DNA from 3 places in the Rhizobium brockwellii genome. Region 3 is predicted to be linked to each of the others. Evidence: riboswitches for the same ligand, from Rfam matches in the RefSeq annotation. Region 3 holds a riboswitch; each other region holds the start of a gene.

Region 1 (7,094 bases), 1.4 Mb from region 3:
TCGTGGCGTCCGAGATGGTTTTCAGTTTCAGTTCGTCAGCTGCAAAGCCACTTGTGGAAATGCATGTCGAGACCAATGCGGCCGATAGAATTCCTATCCAATCACGCTTCATTTCTTCATCCTCTGAAAGCAGCTTCATCAGCAGCGCTAAGGCGCATGAGGACGGCATTTAATGGCACTGTTTTGCGGCAGCAAACGATGATATCTCGGAGGAGATCCAAGAAAATCTAGGGCTAAGATGGTTCGACAATTCCTCCCCTTAAATGGCTTGAGGGCCTTCGAAGCATCGGCGAGACATCTCAGCTTCACCCGGGCCGCGATCGAGCTTTGCGTTACCCAAGCCGCCGTAAGCCAGCAGGTCAAAAGCCTGGAGAAGCGATTGGGGGCTGCGCTTTTTCAGCGCCTCCCAAGAGGCTTGAAAATCACCGCAGAAGGCGAAGCCCTTTTGCCAACCTTGACCAATTCCTTCGATCAGATGGCGATCACGCTGGACCGGATTGAAGCCGGGCAGGTTCGGGAATTGCTGTTCCTGGGCGTGGTGGGAACGTTTGCCGTCGGCTGGTTGTTGCCAAGGCTTTCGGATTTTCAACAGCAGCACCCGTTCATCGATGTGCGCGTTTCGACAAACAATAATCGCGTCGATATCGCCGCCGAGGGACTGGACTTTGCCATTCGCTTCGGCAGTGGCTCCTGGCATGGCACAGAAGCGCTGCGCCTGTTCGAGGCTCCGCTCTCTCCTCTGTGTACGCCCAAATTGGCCGAGCGTTTAAGGTCGCCTTCAGACCTGGTCGAGGCGACGCTTTTGCGGAGCTATAGGGCGGACGAGTGGAGCACCTGGTTTGCGGCAGCGAGCGTTCCGCCGGCGGCGCAGATAAATGCGGGTATCGTATTCGACTCTTCCCTTGCCATGATGGAGGCGGCCCTGCAAGGACTGGGGATCGCCTTGGCGCCGCCGTCGATGTTTTCCAGACATCTGTCATCGGGAGCTATAAAACAGCCTTTTCCTACGACCATATCGTTGGGGAGCTACTGGCTAACCCGGCTGCAATCGAAGCCGCCAACTGCAGCCATGCTCACATTTTCCGATTGGATAACGTCGCAGATGTCTCCCGCATCGCAATGACGGCTTCCGGCGCACCCAATATCCGACTTCGGACCGCGCCGCGGTGGATGGGGCCGGCACGAAGCCGAAATGTTTCTGGAAGCGGATGGCGAAGCGCGAGGCGGACTCGTATCTGACGTCCGGGCGATATGGCCGACGAGATAATCGGTTGACTGCAACAGCGAGATGGCGGGGGACTGACGCCGGCAAGGAGACCGGTGAGATTGATGAGGCGAAGACACGATAAAGTGTTTCGGTATGGCGGGCGCCATACCGAAGTTCCCTTACTTCTCAGAGGATGTCACCGCCTATAGAGGCAGCTGCTTGCCGGCCTGTTCGCTGACCATGTATTCGGCGTACCAGTCCGGCCAGTTGTCGTCGTGTTTGCCGCCGTTTCGCTTCTCGTGTTCACCGTGGGCGGTCGCCGCACGGCGCATGGCTGAAGCGAGATCGGTCGAGGTCGTGAATGTCGTCCCGTCGCCGTCGATGCGTCCCGGCAGGCGCGTGGTCACTTCCTGGAACAGCCAACCGTTGCCGTCGGGATCCTTGAAGGAGGCGAAAGAGCGGTAGCTGCGGTGATCGGGATCGCGACCGGCAATCCGCAGCCGCCCGAACAGATAGGGTTCGTCCTTGCCGGCATAGACGCCGGCTGCATCATGGAAGACTTCGCTGACCTCGACGCCGCGGGCGATGAGATCACGGCGGGCGGCCTCGATGTCGGAGACGACGAGGTAGAGGCCCTGTGCGGAGCCGGGGGCGGCGGCCGTGACGTTCTTGCCGAAGATGATCGCGCAGCCGGAGCCGGGCGGCGTAAACTGGATCACCCGAAAATCGGCATCATTGGCGAAGTCGGCGTCGAGCCGCCAGCCCAGCCCGTCGTAAAAGCGCTTGGCGCGGTCGACATCGGAAACAGGGATGACGACCACCTCGAGCTTGGTGTCGACGGGCTGTGTTCTCGGGGTCTCAATGGGGGGGTCACTGCGCATGGCATTGCTCATCTTCAGCTCCTTGGCGTTTTGGATGCGTTAAGAATGGCGATACATGTCGCCGACCAGTGGACCACAGCGCGGTGAGGCCGTCGAATCAATTATTCTGTCCGATTTGGCTGGTATTGGCAGATTTTTATCGAAGCGGCGGGACTGTTCCCGCCGTCTTCTGTTCGTCGAACCGCTGAGACTACGCGGCAAGAGCGGCGCGGGTTTTGCCGATCGTCAGAGCTGCCTTTGCCGCTTCACGGCCTTTCTCGACGAAATGTGCGCGGTAGATTTGCTTGTGGTGCTCGGTTTCCTGATACTGATGCGGCGTCAGCGACACCGACAGTACCGGTACGCCGGTATCCATGCCGGCGCGCATCAGCCCATCGACGACGGCCTGGGCGACGAATTCGTGGCGGTAGATTCCGCCGTCGACGACGAAGGCGGCGGCAACGACGGCGCCGTAACGTCCGGTTGCCGCAAGATCGCGGGACAGCAGCGGCATCTCGAATGCGCCGGGAACATCGAACACGTCGACCTGCTCGGGCGGAACGAGCTGGTAGAAGCCATCAAGGGCGCGGTCGACGATGTCAGCGTGCCAACTGGCTTTGACGAAGGCATAGCGGGTGGGTGTCATGGTAATCTCCTTTGGCGAACAGACACATCACCCAAGGCGATCACGAACGTCCCCGACAGCCGCAAGGGCGGCAGGAACGCACGTTCTCTTTCATCCGGACTATGACCGTCGGCTCAGGCATCTCACCTGATCTGCTGACCCTTCCTAAGAAGGCGCTCGCGGGCTCGCAATCAGAATTGCATACCGCCGGTAGGGACTTGCACCCCGCCCTGAGAACGGCGCGGACAATAGGGGGAAGGCGGCGGGCTGGCAATAGGTCGAAATGCTTTCGCGGCCGGAGCTGGATCAGGGCTCCCTAAGAGCGGCGATTCCGTTCGTTCGTCGATGGCGACGGACAATCCCTCTTGCGGACGAGGAGCTTGCGCCTACATGCTCTCGGTGAGGGCATCCACGTCAGAAGCACGACAAGACAGGACGCGCTGTCTCCGCCTGGGCGGGGCCGTGACAACCATGGGAGAGAGTGATGCCAGAATCTTTCGTCGTTCACCGCGAGGCGCATATCGCGGCGCCGCCGGCCGCAGTGTTTGCGCTGATGATCGATCCGGAGAAGATCCTGCGCTGGATGGGAACGGAAGCGCAGGTCGAGCCGCAGCCCGGCGGGCTCTATCTCGTCAACGTCACCGGCGCCCGCTTTGCGCGCGGCTCGTTTCGTGAGGTGGTGCCGGTTCATCGCCTTGCTTACAGCTTCGGCTGGGACGGCAGCGAAGTGGTGCCGCCAGGGTCGAGCCTGGTCGAGATCGATCTGATCGAGCAGGGGGGCGGAACGCTGCTGCGGCTCACCCATAGCGGCCTGCCCAGCGCCGATCAATGCGCCGGCCATGCGGAAGGCTGGGCGCATTACCTCGGGCGCCTGACCGAGGTCGCCGGCGGGCGTGATCCGGGTCCCGACGCTTTTTACGGCCGGACATGAACAATTTTTGCGGGCAACCGTGCGTCTCTGAAGCGCTTCTTTTTCCCCGCAAACATGAACGCGCAGTTCATCTCCAGTTCAATTTGGCGGCCATAAGGTGTGGGCGGCTGGATTGAAATGGAGTTCTCGATGAAGGCACTTTCTATCGCGGCTGCCTTGCTCGCTGGCAGCCTCTCGATCGGTACCGCGGAGGCGATGCCGATGGGGACAATCAATGTCCAGAGCAATGTCACAAAGGTCGACTACGCCTGCGGTCGCGGATGGCATCTGACGCGCTGGGGCGAATGCCGGCGAAGCTGGAGACGCCCGCCGCCGGTCGCTTTCTACGGTGGTCCGCCCCGCTGGGGCTGGGAGCGGCGTCACCGCGATTGGGATGGGCCGCGCTGGCGCCATGAGCGGCGTTGGGATCGCGACCGTCGTTGGCGGGATGACTAAGGGTCTCGCTTAGATGCAAATGGACGAAGGCCGGAGCGATTTTTGCCCGGCCTTTTCTCATGAAACGGCTTCGCTGACGCTGACAGCCAGCGTTCTTGCGATTTGCTCGAGAGGGTCAGATCCTGCTGACGAGGCAGTGCTTGTCGTCGATCAATTCCTCTAGTTCGACGGGATCCTTGACACCGAATTCGAACCATTCGACGAGTTCCTTCGCCTTGCGGCTGCTCTCCTCCGCCGTCAGCTCGACCTGATACCTTTCGCACCATCGCCGAAGGATCGACGTCAGCAGCGTCATGTCATTCCCATCCAGCGGATCTTTCGGCCAGAATATCGTGCCCATCGTACCCCTCAATCACACGATGACGAATGGCCCTATAATGGAATCAAAGTCGCGCAAGTTTAAAGTGTTTATTTTTTGTTTTCCACCGCGGCGCATGGTTTTTCGACAGGGGAGTGGACGTCTTTTTCCGAGCCCGGGGATGACCGCAAGCGGTCACTCCGGGATGTCCTTGCGGCCGCCCCGGTGAGCGTGCGATGTTAAGCTATGGATCTGCCATCCCCCCTTGCCTGGCTGGTTGACGAGGCCGGGGCCTTGCCTGGTCCCGAACGGTTTCTGGCCGAGCTCGGGCGCCGGTTGCTGGCCGATGGCCTGCCGATTTCCGGCGGCGCGCTGACGCTTTCGGTGCAGCATCCGATCATTGCGCGGCGTACCTGGCTGTGGCGGGCCGAGACCGGTGCTGTCATCGAGGCTTTGGCCTTTGCCGCGGCGCCGCAGAGCGAGGCCGGGCGCGAGTGGCTGGCCGGGCTCGGGCCGGTATGGGAAGCCAGGATCGGGCCTGCGCAGGATAATCAGGCATTGGACAGCCCGCTGCTCGGCTGGGCGGGGGTTGCAAACGGGGCAGGGAGCAGCGCATTCGGCCGGGTCCAGGCTGGCCTGCTGCGCGAAGTCGCGCGTTTTTCCGCAGCCCCGCTCGCCGCTTTGGCGGCGCGGGAGGCGCGGGCCGCGCTGCTTGAAGCCTATCTCGGCCGGCGCAGTGCCGCCCGGGTGCAGGCCGGCGCCCTTGCCCGCGGCACCGGCGAGACCATCCGCGCAGCCCTTCTCTGCGCCGATCTGCGCGACTTCACCGCGCTCTCCGAAGTGACCGAGCCTCACGTCATGATCACGGCATTGGACGCTTGGTTCGACCGTGTCGCAGGCGCCGTGCATGCCTTCGGGGGCGAGGTGCTGAAGTTCATCGGCGACGGTGTGCTGGCGATCTTTCCGGTCACGGTTACGTCGGGCGAGGGCGACTCTGCCCGAGGGGATCGCGAGGCCTGCGAGGCCGCACTGCGCGCGGTCGCCGCCAGCCGTGCCGGCATGGTTCATCTCGACCAGGTGCGCCAAGCGCAGGGGCTGGCGCCGCTGCCCTTCGGCGCAGCATTGCATTTCGGCGAGATCCTGTGGGGGAATATTGGTGCTGCAGACCGGTTGGACTTCACCGCCATCGGCCCCGCCGTCAATCTGGTCAGCCGGCTGGAAGGGCTGTGTAAGCCGCTCGGCCGAAGCGTTCTGATCTCGGGCGCGGTGGCGGCGAATACGGCGACGACCCTGATCCCGCTCGGAGAACATCTATTGCGCGGCATCGCCCAACCTTGTGCGGTCTTCACCCTGCCGGAGGATTGAGCCGCGGGCAGGGTGCTCGCATTTATGCAAAGAAATCTTTGCAAAGATATCTTTGCAATAGTAGGCTGCCGGCATGAAAAATCCGCGCCCGCAGCCTGTTCAATCCGTCGCCACACCCCGCACCCTCAGCCGCGTCGTGCCCGATCCGACCGCGCTGAAGGCGCTGACGCATCCTGTCCGGCTGCGCATGCTCGGCATGCTCAGGCTCGATGGACCCGCCACGGCGACGCAGCTGGCCGTGCGGCTAGGCTTAAATAGCGGCGCGACCAGCTATCACCTGCGCCAGCTTGCCCAATACGGCTTCATCGAGGAAGCGCCCCATGCTTCGCGGCGCGACCGTTGGTGGCGCGCCAGCCACGAGCTCACCTCGGTGCCGGCAAGCGAGGCCGACGGCGAAGCGTTGGATCTCGATCTCGCCTTCAACCAGGCAATACTCTCTCTGCAGGTCGGCCAGATGCAGCAGGCGCTGGAGGAATATGCCGAGCTGCCGGCGGAGTGGCGCAAGGCGAGTACGGCCAGCGACATCATCATCCCGATGACGGCGGAACAGGCCGAAGCTCTGACCAGGCGGCTGACCGATATCATTCTCGAAGCGATGCGGGTGGCTCCGCCTTTGGGGGAGCTGGCATCCTCGGATATGGTTCCCTTCTCGATCATGCTGCACGCCTTTGCCTATCCGGGCCGGCTCCCGCACAGCGAAGGGGATGGCAAGCCATGATAAGGGGTGGGCCATTCCTGGCGCTTGCCGCGGCCGAGACGCTTTCGCTTTCCGGCACGCGGCTGTCCACCATCGCTATCCCCTGGTTGGTGCTGAGCACGACGGGCAGCCCCGTTTTAACCGGGCTGGCGGCAATGATGGAAATGCTGCCTTATGTCGCCGCCAAGGCGCTCAGTGGACCGTTGATCGACCGCGTCGGCCCCAGGCGCATCGCGGTCGTCTGCGACACCGCCTCGGTGGCCGTGGTGATGCTGGTACCGCTCCTCGATTGGCTCGGCCTGCTTGATATGCCGCTGCTACTGCCTGTTGTCTTTGCCATGGGTGTGCTGCGCGGTCCATCCGATGCTGCCAAGCAGGCGATGGTGCCCGATATTGCCGAATTGGCGGCCGTGCCGCTCGAGCGGGTGACCGGCCTCGTTGGCGCCATCGAGCGGCTGGCCTCGACGGCGGGTGCGGCCGGTGCCGGCGCGCTGATCGGCCTTATCGGCCCGGGCCAGGCGCTGGTGGTCAATGCCGTCACCTTTGCCGCCGCTGCGCTGATTGTGGGCGTAGGCATCCCCGGATTGCGGCGCGTCTCCGAGCCGCGCGGCCTGCCCGAGGCCCGGTCGGGCGGGATGTCCTCCTATCTCGGCGATCTCAGGGAAGGCTGGCGCTT
Region 2 (7,094 bases), 960 kb from region 3:
CGTGGGATTCCCCGACTGGTTCATGATGCTGGCAATCGATCGCCATTTCGGCGTGTTGACCGCCACTGTGTTTCTCATGCTTGCGGTTGTTCTTGCGGCCTGGCTTTTCCTGCACTTCCGGTCCGAAGGTCGCATGCTCTACGCGGTGGGAGGAAATCCGGAAGTCGCGCGCCTTGCGGGTATCAACGTCCCGCTCGTGACGATTGGCGTCTACGTCGCAAGTTCAGTCCTTGCGGGGCTCGCAGGCATCGTACTCGCCGCCAGGCTGGATTCCGTCCAGCCGTCCAGCGGTCTTGGCTATGAATTGGACACCATCGCAGCGGTCGTCATCGGCGGGACTTCGCTTTCGGGGGGCGCGGGCGGTATCGGAGGAACACTGATCGGCGTTCTTATCATCGGCGTCCTTCGCAACGGGCTCAATCTTCTCAACGTCTCGCCGTTCCTGCAGCAAGTGATCATCGGCATCGTCATCGTGCTCGCGGTCGGCGCGGAGACTATTCGTCGGCGTCGCGCCTGACGAACGAGGTCCGCCGCGTCGGCGGACCAGGAATTCCGCTCCAAGGGTTTGGGGCGGATCAATACCCCGAGGGGGAGGACATACCCGAGGGTTCCATCAAACAACGGAGGAAATACAATGAAAATAGCGCGCACCATGCTCGCATCTGCTGCCCTGCTCGGCCTCATGCTCGGCCCCGTACACGCGGCGGAACTGAAGAAGCTCGGCCTGGCCGTTGCCAACCTTCAGGCAAACTTCTTCAACCAGATCAAGCAATCGGTCGAGGCCGAAGCCAAGAAGCGCGGCATCGAAGTCATCACGGTCGACGCAAAGGGCGACGGGCCGACGCAGGTCAACCAGATCCAGGACCTCCTGACCCAGAAGATCGACGCGCTGATCTACATTCCGGCCGGTGCGGCGGCTGCGACCGTTCCGGTCAAGCTCGCGAAGAGCGCTGGTATTCCGGTCGTGAACGTTGACCGCAACGCCGAGGGAGCACCCGGCGATACCTTCCTTGCAACGGATTCCGTCGCGTCTGCCAAGGCCGTGTGCGACTACATTCTGAAGGAAGCCGGCGGCAAGGGGAAGATGGTCATCATCCACGGCCAGAAGGGCACGACGCCGGAAGTCGATCGCTCGAAGGGCTGCGCTGAATCTCTCAAGGCATATCCGGATGTCAAGGTTGTCGCCGAGCAGTTCTCGAACATCTGGAGCCAGGACGAAGGCTTCCAGATCATGCAGAATATGCTGCAGGCAAATCCGGACGTTTCGATCGTGTTCGCCCAAGCCGACGGCCTCGCCCTCGGCGCCGCGCAGGCGATCAAGGTCGCCAATCCTTCCCAGAAGATCGTGGTTGGCGGCTTCGATGGTGACACCGCAGCTCTCGAAGCGCTCAGCAAGGGCGTCTTCAACGTAACGGCGACCCAGCAGACGCAGAAGATGGGCCGCGACGCGGTTGAAAACGCCGCCAAGCTTGTCGCCGGAGAAAAGGTGCCACCGGTCCAGCTCCTGGATGCCACGCTGACAACCAAGGAAAACGTCGCAGGCTTCATCGCCAACCATCCGTAATGAAGTCGAGGTCTTGAGGAGGTGTGCCGTGACTGATCCAGTTCTTTCCCTGAGGGGCATATCCAAATGGTATGGGCCGCTCCAGGTTCTGAAGAATGTCAGCTTGGACGTTTATCCCGGCGAAGTGGTTGCACTTCTCGGTGAAAACGGCGCAGGCAAGTCAACGCTATCGGGCATTATCGCCGGGTCACGCACGCCGTCCGAAGGATCAATGACATGGCTGGGGCAGCCTTATGCCCCGGCCACCCCAAGGGAAGCGATCGACAAGGGCGTTGTCCTGATCCATCAGGAGCTGCAGCTTCTGCCGCAGCTGTCGATCGCGGAAAACGTCTTCATCGGACGTTGGCCGATGAAGAACGGCGCCGTCGACCGCGCCCAGATGGTTCGCCGGGCCCAGGACCAGCTCGCTCGCTTGAACCTTCACATACCCGCAACGCGGAAGGTCGCGGGCCTTTCCACGGCAAATCAGCAACTTATCGAGATCGCCAAGGCGCTGGCTCTCAACGCAAACCTCCTGATCCTCGATGAGCCGACAGCCGCCCTTGGCGGCGCGGAAACGGAAGCTCTCTTCGAACAGGTTCGGAAGCTTCGCTCACAAGGCGTCGGCATCGTCTACATTTCCCACCGCATGGAAGAGATCAAGCGAATAACCGACCGGATCGTCGTTCTTCGCGATGGCGAGCGCGTGCAGGAATTCTCCGACAGCGCGACACCGGTGCGAACGATCGTCGAGAGCATGGTCGGACGCCAGCTTGACCGCTTGTTCCCTGCCCTGCCGGTTCCGACTGACCATCCAGTACTCCAGGTGTCGGGGCTGTGCTCGCCGGACAACTCGTTCCGTGACGTTACCTTCGATGTGCGCGCCGGGGAAATTCTCGGAATCGCCGGACTGGTCGGCGCCGGCCGCACCGAACTTGTCCGCGCCATTTCGGGCGCGGACCCAATCAGTGCAGGTTCGATCAAGCTGGAAGGCGAAGAACTCAGGCTGCGCGATCCGGCGGATGCGATCTCCAAGGGCATCGTGATGGTCCCGGAAGACCGCAAGGAGCAAGGCCTGGTTGTCGGGCACCGGATCGGCGAGAACATCATCTACGCCAATCTCGACAAGCTGGGCGGGCGTTGGATTACGCCGAGCGTCAAGCGCTCGTTTGCGGAGAAGGCAGTGGCCAAGTTCGGCGTGAAAGGCCGTGCGGAGCAATATGCCTCCGACCTGTCGGGCGGCAACCAGCAGAAGGTTGTCATCGCGAAATGGCTGATGCGCGATCCCAAGGTCGTCGTACTCGACGAACCGACGAGAGGGATCGACGTCGGCGCCAGAGCGGGCATCTACGACATCATCGTCAATCTTGCCAAACGGGGCGTGGCGGTCATCGTCGTAAGCTCGGACCTGGAGGAAGTTCTCGGAGTCTCCAATCGCATTCTCGTGCTTGCACAAGGCAAACAGGCAGGCATTCTCAATCGTGACCAGGCAAATGACGTTTCGGTCATGGAGCTAGCCACCATCTAAACAGACAGAGAAAGGAAGAGCGGTGTCCGACATCACTCTGAACGCCCCGAAGCTTTTCGATCTCGGCGGCCAGGTTGCCATCGTTACCGGAGCTGGAAGCGGCATTGGGCAGCGCATTGCCATTGGCCTTGCGCAATGCGGCGCCGACGTGGCGCTGCTCGACCGCCGAACGGACGACGGATTGGCCAAGACGGCTGAACATATTCGCGCCGCCGGCCGCCGCTCGATCCAGATCGCGGCGGATGTCACGAGCAAATCTTCCCTTGGAGAGGCAATAGCACGGACCGAGGCCGATCTCGGCCCATTGACACTTGCAGTCAACGCGGCGGGCATCGCTAACGCGAACGCCGCGGAAGAGATGGAGGAGGACCAATATCAGACGTTGATGGATATCAACCTGAAGGGTGTCTTTCTTTCCTGCCAGGCCGAGGCTCGCGCCATGCTGAAGAATGGACGCGGCTCCATCGTCAATATCGCTTCCATGTCCGGCGTGATCGTAAACCGCGGGCTGAGCCAAGCGCACTATAACGCCTCCAAGGCAGGCGTCATCCATATGTCGAAGTCCATGGCGATGGAATGGGTCGACCGCGGCATTCGCGTCAACACCATCTCCCCCGGATACACGGCAACGCCTATGAACACCCGTCCCGAGATGGTTCATCAGACCAAGCTCTTCGAAGAGCAGACGCCAATGCAGCGAATGGCAGCGGTGGATGAGATGGTCGGTCCGGCGGTGTTCCTGCTGTCGAATGCGGCAAGTTTCGTGACCGGCGTCGATCTGCTCGTCGACGGCGGTTTCTGCTGCTGGTGATGCGATGAGAAAGCTCATTGCCGCCGCTGGAAAATGCACGGTCTCGCTTCCTCCCTGGCTGAGATCGAGGCGCTGAAGGGTAACGGGCATGACGGCGTGCGATATCGTCGTCTGCCCGCCCTTCACGCCGATCGAACGGACGGAGGGCTCGCGCGTCGTCGTCGGCGCTCAAGACTGCCTCAATTCGCGACAACCGGTTGAGCTCCAATAATGATCGGATGGCAGGTCGCACCCAGATTTGCTGTTCATCGACGGACACAAGGAAAGAGCATGAAACGCGTTGAGCAGAAGACTGTCGTTATTACCGGGGGTAGCCGCGGCATCGGAGCGGCAATCGCCAAACGCTTTGCGAAAGAAGGCGCCAATCTCGTCGTCTCGGCCAATGAGGACCTGGTCCACGGCGTCGCCGAACAGATCCGGGCCGAAGGCGGTAAGGCGATCTCCTTCATCGGCGATGTCACCGACAAGGCAAGCGTCACCGCCCTCTACGATGCCGCCGAGAAGGAATTCGGCTCGGTCGACGTTTCGATCCAGAATGCCGGCGTCATCACAATCGCCCGCGTCGAGGACCTGACCGAAAACGAGTGGGACAAGGTCATGGCCGTCAACACCAAGGGCGTCTTCCTCTGCGCCCAGGAGGCGATATCGAGAATGCGCAAGCACAAGCGCGGCGGCCGCATCATCAACACCGCTTCCGGCCAGGCGCGCGACGGCTTCATCTACACCCCGCATTATGCCGCCTCGAAAATGGGCGTCGTCGGCATCACCCAGAGCCTGGCCAAGGAAGTCGCGACAGAGAAGATCACCGTCAACGCCTTCTGCCCCGGCATCATCGAGACCGACATGTGGGCCTATAACGACCAGGCCTGGGGCAAGCTGCTCGGCAACTACGCCCCTGGCGAGCTGATGAAGGAATGGGTCGAGGGCATCCCGATGAAACGGGCCGGCTCCGGCGAAGACGTCGCCGGCCTGGTCACCTTCCTCGCCAGCGATGACGCCGCCTATATCACCGGCCAGACGATCAATGTCGACGGCGGCCTGATCATGTCCTGATGCAGGTCGCCCAAAACTGCGCAGCGGTTTTAGGACAACGACATACATGGAAAGATCAAACAACCAACGAAGCGCGGAAGGCGACACGGTCGTCGCCTCCGTGTGAACAGTGTGTCCATCGGCGTTAGGGCAGCTTTGCATTTTTGCCCGGTCAAGTGACCTTGCCATCCGCCTGTATTTGATCCTATCTTTGAAACGTTCTCAGGGCGGGGTGTAATTCCCCACCGGCGGTATCAGGAGCAATCCTGGAGCCCGCGAGCGCTTCCGGCACCTCCTGTCGGAAGGTCAGCAGATCCGGTGAGATGCCGGAGCCGACGGTATAGTCCGGATGGAAGAGGACAACACGGGCAGTCGCACTCCATCCCGGAGTCGGCTGACGTTTGTTCGCCCAAGGGCAGAAGGCACGCTCACGGATTGAGCTGAGCAGACCATGTCAGCCCGCTGACATAACCCTTGAAAGGCCAGACAGCATGACTATCGCAACAATCGAAGATGCCATATCAGCCGTTGCCAGCGGCAAGATGGTCGTCGTCGTCGACGACCAGAACCGGGAAAACGAAGGTGATATCGTGGTCGCGGCCGATGCCGTCACCCCGGAAACAATCGCCTTCATGATGACCCACGCCCGTGGACTCGTCTGCATCGCCATGCAATGCGAGCGCCTCGATGCACTCGATATTCCGCTGATGGTGCCCAACAACACGGAATCGCACAAAACTGCCTTCACGGTCTCGGTCGATTATCTCAAAGGCACGACGACGGGCATCTCGGCAGCCGATCGCGCCGCCACCGTCAGCGCCCTAGTCGACGATCGCGCAAAGCCCGCCGATTTCGCCCGCCCCGGCCACATCTTTCCGCTGCGCGCCAACCCCCGCGGCGTGCTCGGCCGCCCCGGCCACACCGAAGCCGCCGTCGATCTCGCCCGCCTCGCCGGAAGGATCCCAGCTGGCGTCATCTGCGAAGTCGCCAACGACGACGGAACCATGTCCCGTCTGCCCGAACTCACCCTCTTCGCCGAACGCCACAACCTCCCCCTCGTCACTATCGAGGACCTGGTCGCCTATCTCGACCGCCAAGCGGCAAAAGACATACGCGAAGTCGCCTGATCGATGCCTTTTTTGCGGCGGCATAGCCCGCTGCGACAAAGAACGACCCGCAACTATGGCTCTGACGGCACCTTCCCTTGCCGGTCCTATGTCCGGCTGATCGAAACCCCACCATCTGCCAGCATCGCCGTGCCGGTCACGAAGCTCGACATGTCGGAGGCGAGGAAAAGCGCCGCATTGGCGATCTCTTCGGGTTGCGCCATGCGTTTCAGCGCATGCAATCCCTCCACGAAGGCGAGCACTTCCGGCGTGGCATCAGGTGCGTTGGTGATGCTGGCGGGCGTGTCGGTGCCGCCGGGAAGCAGTGCGTTGACGCGGATCTTCTGTGCTCCGAGTTCGGCGGCGAGCACCTGCACGAAGCCGATCAGCCCCGCCTTGCTCGCCGCATAGGCGGCCATGCCAGGCATGCCGACGGTGTGGCCGACGAAAGTCGAGGTGAAGATCAGCGACCCGCCGCCTTTTCCCATCGCCGCCGACTGGTGCTTGGCGCCGAGGAAGGCGGCGGTGAGATTGGTCTCGATCGTCTCGCGCCAGCCCTCCACCGACAGCCCGGCGACCGGCCCCATCTCACCGAGGATGCCCGCATTGTTGAAGGCGATGTCGAGCCGGCCGAAACGCGAGACTGCCGTTTCGACGAGCCTTGCCTGCAGCGCCTCGTCCCTGACATCGCCTGATATGGCGACGGCCTGACCACTCTCCGCCTCGATTTCCGCAACAACGGCATCGAGCGCGTCCTGCCGCCGGCCGGTGACCACGAGCTTGGCGCCTTGCCGCGCAAAGAGTTTCGCCGCCGCGCGGCCGATGCCGGAGCTTGCGCCGGTGATGATTGCGATCTTGTCGTTGAGAAGTGTCATATCGATCTCTCCTTCGTTGTTGCGAGATCTGAGATGCTCAAACATCAGGCGATGCAGCCACCCGTTTCCCGCGCAGGAAGAGAAAAACGCCTATGGCCCGAACCGGCAGCACGACGGCGCGTCCTCATCGACGCCTTGATCGCGGCGTCGGGAATGTCGGAATTCACTTTATAAAACGGGGATTTGTCGGGACTTCCAC
Region 3 (7,094 bases):
GCCGTGCAGAGAGCCCGGCAACGGGACGATGGAAAGGACATAAAATGACGAAGAAAACGTCTGTAGCGAGCAGCATTGCCTACCCTGTTCTGCCCCTGCGCGACATCGTGGTTTTCCCGCATATGATCGTGCCGCTGTTCGTCGGACGGGAAAAGTCGATCCGTGCGCTCGAAGAGGTCATGGGTTCCGACAAACAGATCATGCTGGTGACGCAGATCAACGCCAGCGACGACGATCCGGATCCTTCCGCGATCCACAATGTCGGCACCGTGGCGAACGTGCTGCAGCTCTTGAAGCTGCCCGACGGCACCGTGAAGGTTCTGGTCGAAGGCCGCGCCCGCGCCGAAATCGACACCTATACCAGCCGCGAGGATTTCTATGAGGCGCTCGGCCACGTGCTCGAGGAGCCGCATGACGATCCGGTCGAGCTGGAAGCCCTGTCGCGTTCGGTCGTCTCCGAATTCGAGAGCTACGTGAAGCTCAACAAGAAGATTTCGCCCGAAGTGGTCGGCGCCGCCAGCCAGATCGATGATTATTCCAAGCTCGCCGATACGGTCGCTTCGCATCTGTCGATCAAGATCACCGAGAAGCAGGAGATGCTGGAGACCACCAGCGTCAAGCAGCGCCTCGAAAAGGCCCTCGGCTTCATGGAAGGCGAGATCTCGGTCCTGCAGGTCGAAAAGCGCATCCGCTCGCGCGTCAAGCGCCAGATGGAGAAGACCCAGCGCGAATACTACCTCAATGAACAGATGAAGGCGATCCAGAAGGAACTCGGCGACGGCGAGGAAGGCCGCGACGAGATGAGCGAACTGGAAGAGCGCATCTCCAAGACCAAGCTGTCCAAGGAGGCCCGTGAAAAGGCCGATGCGGAGCTGAAGAAGCTGCGCCAGATGAGCCCGATGTCGGCGGAAGCCACCGTCGTGCGCAATTATCTGGACTGGCTGCTCGGCATTCCCTGGGGCAAGAAGTCGAAGATCAAGGCCGATCTCAACAATGCCGAGAAGATCCTCGAAGCCGATCACTTCGGTCTCGACAAGGTCAAGGAGCGCATCGTCGAATATCTGGCCGTGCAGGCCCGCGCGACCAAAATCAAGGGCCCGATCCTCTGCCTCGTCGGCCCTCCGGGCGTCGGCAAGACCTCGCTCGCCCAGTCGATCGCCAAGGCGACCGGCCGTGAGTATGTCCGTATGGCGCTTGGCGGCGTTCGTGACGAAGCCGAAATCCGCGGTCACCGCCGCACCTATATCGGCTCGATGCCCGGCAAGGTCATCCAGTCGATGAAGAAGGCGAAGAAGTCCAACCCGCTGTTCTTGCTCGATGAAATCGACAAGCTCGGCCAGGACTATCGCGGCGATCCGTCTTCGGCTCTGCTCGAAGTGCTCGATCCGGCGCAGAACATGACATTCATGGATCACTATCTGGAAGTCGAATACGACCTGTCGGATGTGATGTTCATCACGACGGCGAATACGCTGAACATTCCAGCGCCTCTCATGGACCGCATGGAGATCATCCGTATCGCCGGCTACACCGAGGATGAAAAGCGCGAAATCGCCAAGCGGCACCTGTTGCCGAAGGCCATCAGGGAACATGCGTTGCAGCCGGAAGAATTCTCGGTCAGCGACGACGCCCTGATGTCGATCAGCCAGCAGTACACCCGCGAAGCCGGCGTCCGCAACTTCGAACGCGAATTGATGAAACTCGCCCGCAAGGCGGTCACCGAGATCATCAAGGGCAAGACGAAGGCCGTTCACGTGACGGCTGCCAACATCTCCGACTATCTGGGCGTCCCGCGCTTCCGCCATGGCGAAGCAGAGGGCGAGGATCAGGTCGGCGTCGTGACCGGTCTTGCCTGGACGGAAGTCGGTGGCGAGCTGCTGACCATCGAAGGCGTGATGATGCCGGGCAAGGGCCGCATGACGGTCACCGGCAATCTGAAGGAAGTCATGAAGGAATCGATCTCGGCAGCGGCCTCCTATGTCCGCTCGCGCGCTGTCGACTTCGGCATCGAGCCGCCGCGCTTCGACAAGAGCGACATCCACGTGCACGTGCCGGAAGGCGCAACCCCGAAGGATGGTCCCTCGGCCGGCGTTGCCATGGCAACCGCGATCGTCTCGATCATGACCGGCATCCCTGTGGACAGGCATGTGGCCATGACCGGTGAAATCACCCTTCGTGGCCGTGTGCTGCCGATCGGCGGTCTCAAGGAAAAGCTGCTCGCAGCGCTTCGCGGCGGCATCAAGAAGGTGCTGATTCCAGAGGAAAACGCCAAGGACCTGGCGGAGATTCCGGATAACGTGAAGAACAACATGGAGATCATCCCGGTATCCCGCATGGGCGAGGTGATCAAGCATGCGCTGATCCGGCGGCCGGAGCCGATCGAATGGGATGGCACTGTGGAAACGCCGGTCATCACATCGGTCGAAGGCCTCGATGAGACAGGCGCAACCATAGCGCATTGAGTGGCCTTTGCCACATTTATGCCCAATTGGCCCAAAACACGGAAAAAGGCTGGCGGAAACGCCAGCCTTTTTTGTGAAAACGTCATGTAGACGCTTGCTTTTCCTTGATTTGCAGGGCTTTTGGGTTTTCGGCGGGCCTGATGAAACCTATTCTGCGCCTAGCTTACTTTTGAGTCGTTTCATACCATTTAGAAAGGGGTGGAAACATGAACAAGAATGAACTCGTGTCCGCAGTAGCCGAAAAGGCAGGACTGACGAAGTCTGACGCGGCTTCCGCTGTTGACGCGGTTTTCGACGTTGTCCAGGCTGAACTCAAGAACAAGGGCGACATTCGCCTTGCGGGTTTCGGCAGCTTCACCGTTTCTCATCGTGCCGCAACGAAGGGCCGTAACCCGTCGACGGGCGCTGAAGTCGACATTCCGGCTCGCAACGTGCCGAAATTCACGCCCGGCAAGGGCCTGAAGGACGCCGTCAACGGTTGATCTGAGATTATCCACCAGCCGGAAACGAGACCGGCTGTGCAGGATTTGAGAGGGGTTCGGCTTTGCCGAACCCCTTTTGTTTAGGCGGATCTTGCCGTCGCCGGGGCTTTGATCTACGACAGTTCTGTTCTCAGGGCGGGGTGAAACTCCCCACCGGCGGTAAGGGTTTCGGCCTGAGCCCGCGAGCGCCTTCTTTCGCGCCGATGCGGAGGAGGGGTCAGCAGATCCGGTGTGATTCCGGAGCCGACGGTTAAAGTCCGGATGGAAGAGAATGAGTGTTCGGTCGTGCGAAGGGCGGGGTCCGCCGTGTCGCTCGTGTCCGTGCCTCATGCGTCCTGATTTATGTTGGTCCCTGTTATGGATGAAAGACATGAATCAGACTTCCCTTGCCGTCGAGCCGTCCCGCGCCGTTGTCGGTGCCATCTGGATGGTCCTTGCCGGCATTGCCTTTTCGCTTCTCAACGTCGTCACCCAATGGCTGACGATGAAGCTTGCCTTTCCCTCGGCGTCGGCAGCCTTCTGGCAATATGGCTTCGCCTTCCTGTTTTCGCTGCCGTTCCTGAAGAGGCTCGGCATTGCGGCGATGCGCACGCACTATCCCTGGCGTCACCTCGCGCGCGTCGCGCTTGCCGCGCTCGGCGTCGAGGCTTGGGTCGCCGGCCTTGCCGCGGTGCCGATCTGGCAGGCGATCGCACTGGTGATGACCTCGCCCTTCTTCATCATTCTGGGCGCCCGGCTTTTCCTCGGTGAGCGCGTCGGCCCGGCCCGCTGGGCTGCGACGGCGGCGGGCTTCACCGGAGCGATGATCATTTTGCAGCCATGGTCTGATGGTTTTGGCTGGGCGGCTCTCTTGCCTGTGCTTTCGGCGCTGCTGTGGGGCGCCTCGTCGCTGATCACCAAGAGCCTGACGGGCATCGAACGACCGGAGACGATCACCGTCTGGCTGCTCGTTCTGCTGACGCCGATAAATGGCGGGCTGGCGCTCGCGGCAGGTTTTGCAGTGCCGACGGGTGCAACCCTTGCCCTGTTCCTGCTGGCGGGGCTGCTGACCGCTGCAGCGCAGTATTTCCTGACGCTTGCCTATGCCGCAGCGGATGCCGCCTACGTCCAGCCGTTCGACGATCTGAAGCTGCCGTTGAACGTGCTGGCCGGTTGGCTGTTCTTTGGTTATGCGCCGGCGGGTTACCTGTGGTTGGGAGCGGCTCTCATCCTGTCTGCTTCGCTGTTCATCATGCGAAACGAGATGCGCCGGGAGCGCAAACCAGCCTGACATGATCTGGCGCAAAATGCCGAATCTGTCATGCCTCTGTCATGCCGCTCGCGCAGAAAACTCATGTTTCGAATGTTCGACACATGGGGGACTTCATGACAATTTCATCGCGCAAGGCAGCGCTCGCTGCCGTGCTTCTCGCGTCCGTCGCCTTTCCGGCTGCGGCCGAGCCGGTTTTCAACCGCATCGCGTCCTTCCCGGTCGCAGAGAACCTGCCTGTTGATAAGGACAAGCTTTCGGTGAGCTCCGCCGAAATCATCACCGCGACCGACGACGGCAACACGCTGATCTATAGCGACAGCCCGCTCGGCGCGATCGGCTTCATCGACATTACTGATGCCAAGGCTCCGAAGGCCGGCGGCGCGGTGATGATGGACGGCGAGCCGACATCAGTCACCTCGAGCGCCGGCAAGGCGCTCGTTGCCGTCAACACCTCCGAAAGCAAGGCGAAGCCCTCGGGTCGTCTGGCGATCGTCGACGTGGCGACCAAGAAGATCGAGAACAGCTGCGATCTCGGCGGCCAGCCGGATTCGATCGCCCTCAACAAGGACAAGACGATCGGCGCCATCGCAATCGAAAACGAGCGCGACGAAGACGTCAATGACGGCAAGATCCCACAAATGCCGGTCGGCGACCTCGTCGTCTTCCAGGTCAAGAACGGCACCGTCGATTGCGGCACTATCAAGCATGTGGCGCTGACCGGGCTTGCCGGCGTCGCCCCTGAAGATCCGGAGCCTGAATTCGTCGCCTTCAACGGCCTGAACGAGATTGCCCTGACACTGCAGGAAAACAATGAGATCGTCATCATCGACGCCAACACGGCTGAAGTGAAGACGCATTTCTCCGCCGGCAGCGTCGATCTCATGGGTATCGACACCAAGCGTGACGGCGCCCTGAAATTCTCAGGCGAAGCCAAGGGCGTGCTGCGCGAACCGGACGCCGTGAAGTGGCTGGACGACAACCGCCTGGTCGTCGCCAATGAAGGCGACTACCAGGGCGGCTCGCGCGGCTTCACCATCTTCGACAAGACGGGTAAGCTTCTCTACGAATCGGGCGCATCCTTCGAACGCGCCGTCGCCCATATCGGCCACTATCCGGAAAGCCGCTCGGGATCGAAGGGCGTCGAGCCGGAAGGCCTCGAAGCCGCCAAGTTCGGCGACGACAAGTATTTCTTCCTGCTCGCCGAGCGCGCCTCGGTCGTCGGCGTTTTCAAGGATACCGGCGCCGATCCCGAACTCGTCCAGCTGCTGCCATCAGGCATTTCGCCGGAAGGCGCGATCGCCATTCCCGCCCGCAATCTCTTTGCGACCGCCAACGAGCTCGACCTCGGCAAGGATGGCGGCGCGCGCTCGCATGTGATGATCTACGAGCGCTCGGAAGGCGAAAAGGCCTATCCGCAGATCGTTTCCGCCGAGAAGGACGGTAATCCGATCGGCTTTGCAGCCCTTTCGGGTCTCGCCGCCGTTCCAGGCAAGCCGGGCATGCTCTACGCCGTCAGCGACAGCGTTCTGGGTTCGCAGCCGACGATCTACACGATCGATGCCAGCAAGAAGCCGGCCGTCATCACCGACGCCCTCGTCGTCAAGCGTGACGGCGCCCCGGCCCAGAAGCTCGACATTGAAGGCATCGCGGCTGCCGCCGACGGCTCCTTCTGGCTCGCCTCGGAAGGTTACAGCGAGCGTCTTGTCCCGCACGCCCTCTACAACGTCAATGCCAAGGGCGACATCAAGGCCGAGATCGCCCTGCCGAAGGAGCTCGTCGCCAACGAAATCCGCTACGGCTTCGAAGGCGTGACCATTGTCGGCACCGGCGACGATGCAACGCTGTGGATGGCGGTCCAGCGTGAGTGGAGCGATGACGAGAAGGGCTTCGTCAAGCTCGTCTCCTATAATCCGAAGAAGAAGGAATGGGGTGCTGTGCGCTATCCGCTCGACAAGACAGAAAGCGGCTGGGTCGGCCTGTCGGAAATTTCCGCCCAGGGCGACAGCGTCTACATCATCGAGCGCGACAACCTTGTCGGTGACGCCGCCAGGCTGAAGAAGCTCTACAAGGTCGCGATTTCGGAGCTGAAGCCGGCCAAGCTCGGCGGCGAGCTGCCGGTCGTCAAGAAGACCGAGGCCCACGACTTCCTCGGTGAGCTGAAGTCTGCGACCAACGGTTACGTGCTGGACAAGCTTGAAGGCTTCACCTTCGACGCATCGGGCAAGCCCTATGCGGTCACCGATAATGACGGCGTCAGCGACTCCTCCGGCGAGACCCTGTTCTTTGCGGTCGATCTCGTCGGCACCAACTGAGCCCACCAACTGACCTTGACGGATCGCTGATATGAAAATGGCCGGGCGAAAACCCGGCCATTTGCATTTTGGAGTGTTGGACGCCTACCAGCGCTGATGCACATGCGGCGCGATCAGCCGCTCGTAGATCTGGCGCGTTGCGGCCATGACATCGGCCGAAAGCGGCGCAAGGTCGGCGGCGGCCGCATTGCCCTTGGCCTGCTCGGCGTTACGCGCGCCGGGGATGACGACGGTGACGGCGTCGCTCATCAGGATCCACCGGAGCGCGAAGGCGGCCATCGTGGCGCCCCCGGGCACCAGCTTGCGCACCTCTTCCACCGCCTGCAGGCCGACCTCGAAGGGCACGCCGGCAAAGGTCTCGCCGACATCGAAGGCTTCGCCGTTGCGGTTGAAATTGCGGTGGTCGTCGCTGGCGAAATGCGTGTCCCGGGTGATCTTGCCGGAGAGAAGACCGCTTGCGAGCGGCACACGGGCGATGATCGCCACATTCCTGCGGCGTGCTTCCTGGAAGAACAGGTGATCGGGGCGCTGGCGGAAGATGTTGTAGATGATCTGGATGCTGACGACGCCGGGATATTCGATCGCC

Evidence for each region. A riboswitch is a leader RNA that binds a small molecule or an ion and turns the genes downstream of it on or off. The one in region 3 is predicted to bind FMN.
Region 1: another riboswitch for FMN. It lies ahead of RLCC275e_RS13515 (6,7-dimethyl-8-ribityllumazine synthase); the one in region 3 lies ahead of ribN (riboflavin transporter RibN).
Region 2: another riboswitch for FMN. It lies ahead of ribB (3,4-dihydroxy-2-butanone-4-phosphate synthase); the one in region 3 lies ahead of ribN (riboflavin transporter RibN).

The regions. Positions count from the first base shown of each region.
Region 1 is NZ_CP053439.1:2,694,876-2,701,969, reverse strand. Features, by position in the region: gene ampC (class C beta-lactamase) at 1-112, opposite strand, end outside; gene RLCC275e_RS13525 (LysR family transcriptional regulator) at 239-1,123, shown strand; gene RLCC275e_RS13520 (VOC family protein) at 1,411-2,100, opposite strand; gene RLCC275e_RS13515 (6,7-dimethyl-8-ribityllumazine synthase) at 2,279-2,713, opposite strand; FMN riboswitch at 2,792-2,934, opposite strand; gene RLCC275e_RS13510 (SRPBCC family protein) at 3,177-3,623, shown strand; gene RLCC275e_RS13505 (GCG_CRPN prefix-to-repeats domain-containing protein) at 3,753-4,058, shown strand; gene RLCC275e_RS13500 (hypothetical protein) at 4,174-4,398, opposite strand; gene RLCC275e_RS13495 (adenylate/guanylate cyclase domain-containing protein) at 4,603-5,721, shown strand; gene RLCC275e_RS13490 (winged helix-turn-helix domain-containing protein) at 5,795-6,439, shown strand; gene RLCC275e_RS13485 (MFS transporter) at 6,436-7,094, shown strand, end outside.
Region 2 is NZ_CP053439.1:2,288,585-2,295,678, forward strand. Features, by position in the region: gene RLCC275e_RS11440 (ABC transporter permease) at 1-517, shown strand, start outside; gene RLCC275e_RS11445 (sugar ABC transporter substrate-binding protein) at 635-1,564, shown strand; gene RLCC275e_RS11450 (sugar ABC transporter ATP-binding protein) at 1,593-3,071, shown strand; gene RLCC275e_RS11455 (SDR family oxidoreductase) at 3,094-3,882, shown strand; gene RLCC275e_RS11460 (glucose 1-dehydrogenase) at 4,153-4,935, shown strand; FMN riboswitch at 5,129-5,279, shown strand; gene ribB (3,4-dihydroxy-2-butanone-4-phosphate synthase) at 5,406-6,041, shown strand; gene RLCC275e_RS11470 (SDR family oxidoreductase) at 6,128-6,895, opposite strand.
Region 3 is NZ_CP053439.1:1,331,619-1,338,712, forward strand. Features, by position in the region: gene lon (endopeptidase La) at 45-2,462, shown strand; gene hupB (DNA-binding protein HupB) at 2,669-2,944, shown strand; FMN riboswitch at 3,067-3,221, shown strand; gene ribN (riboflavin transporter RibN) at 3,306-4,214, shown strand; gene RLCC275e_RS06745 (esterase-like activity of phytase family protein) at 4,298-6,508, shown strand; gene RLCC275e_RS06750 (aldo/keto reductase) at 6,593-7,094, opposite strand, start outside.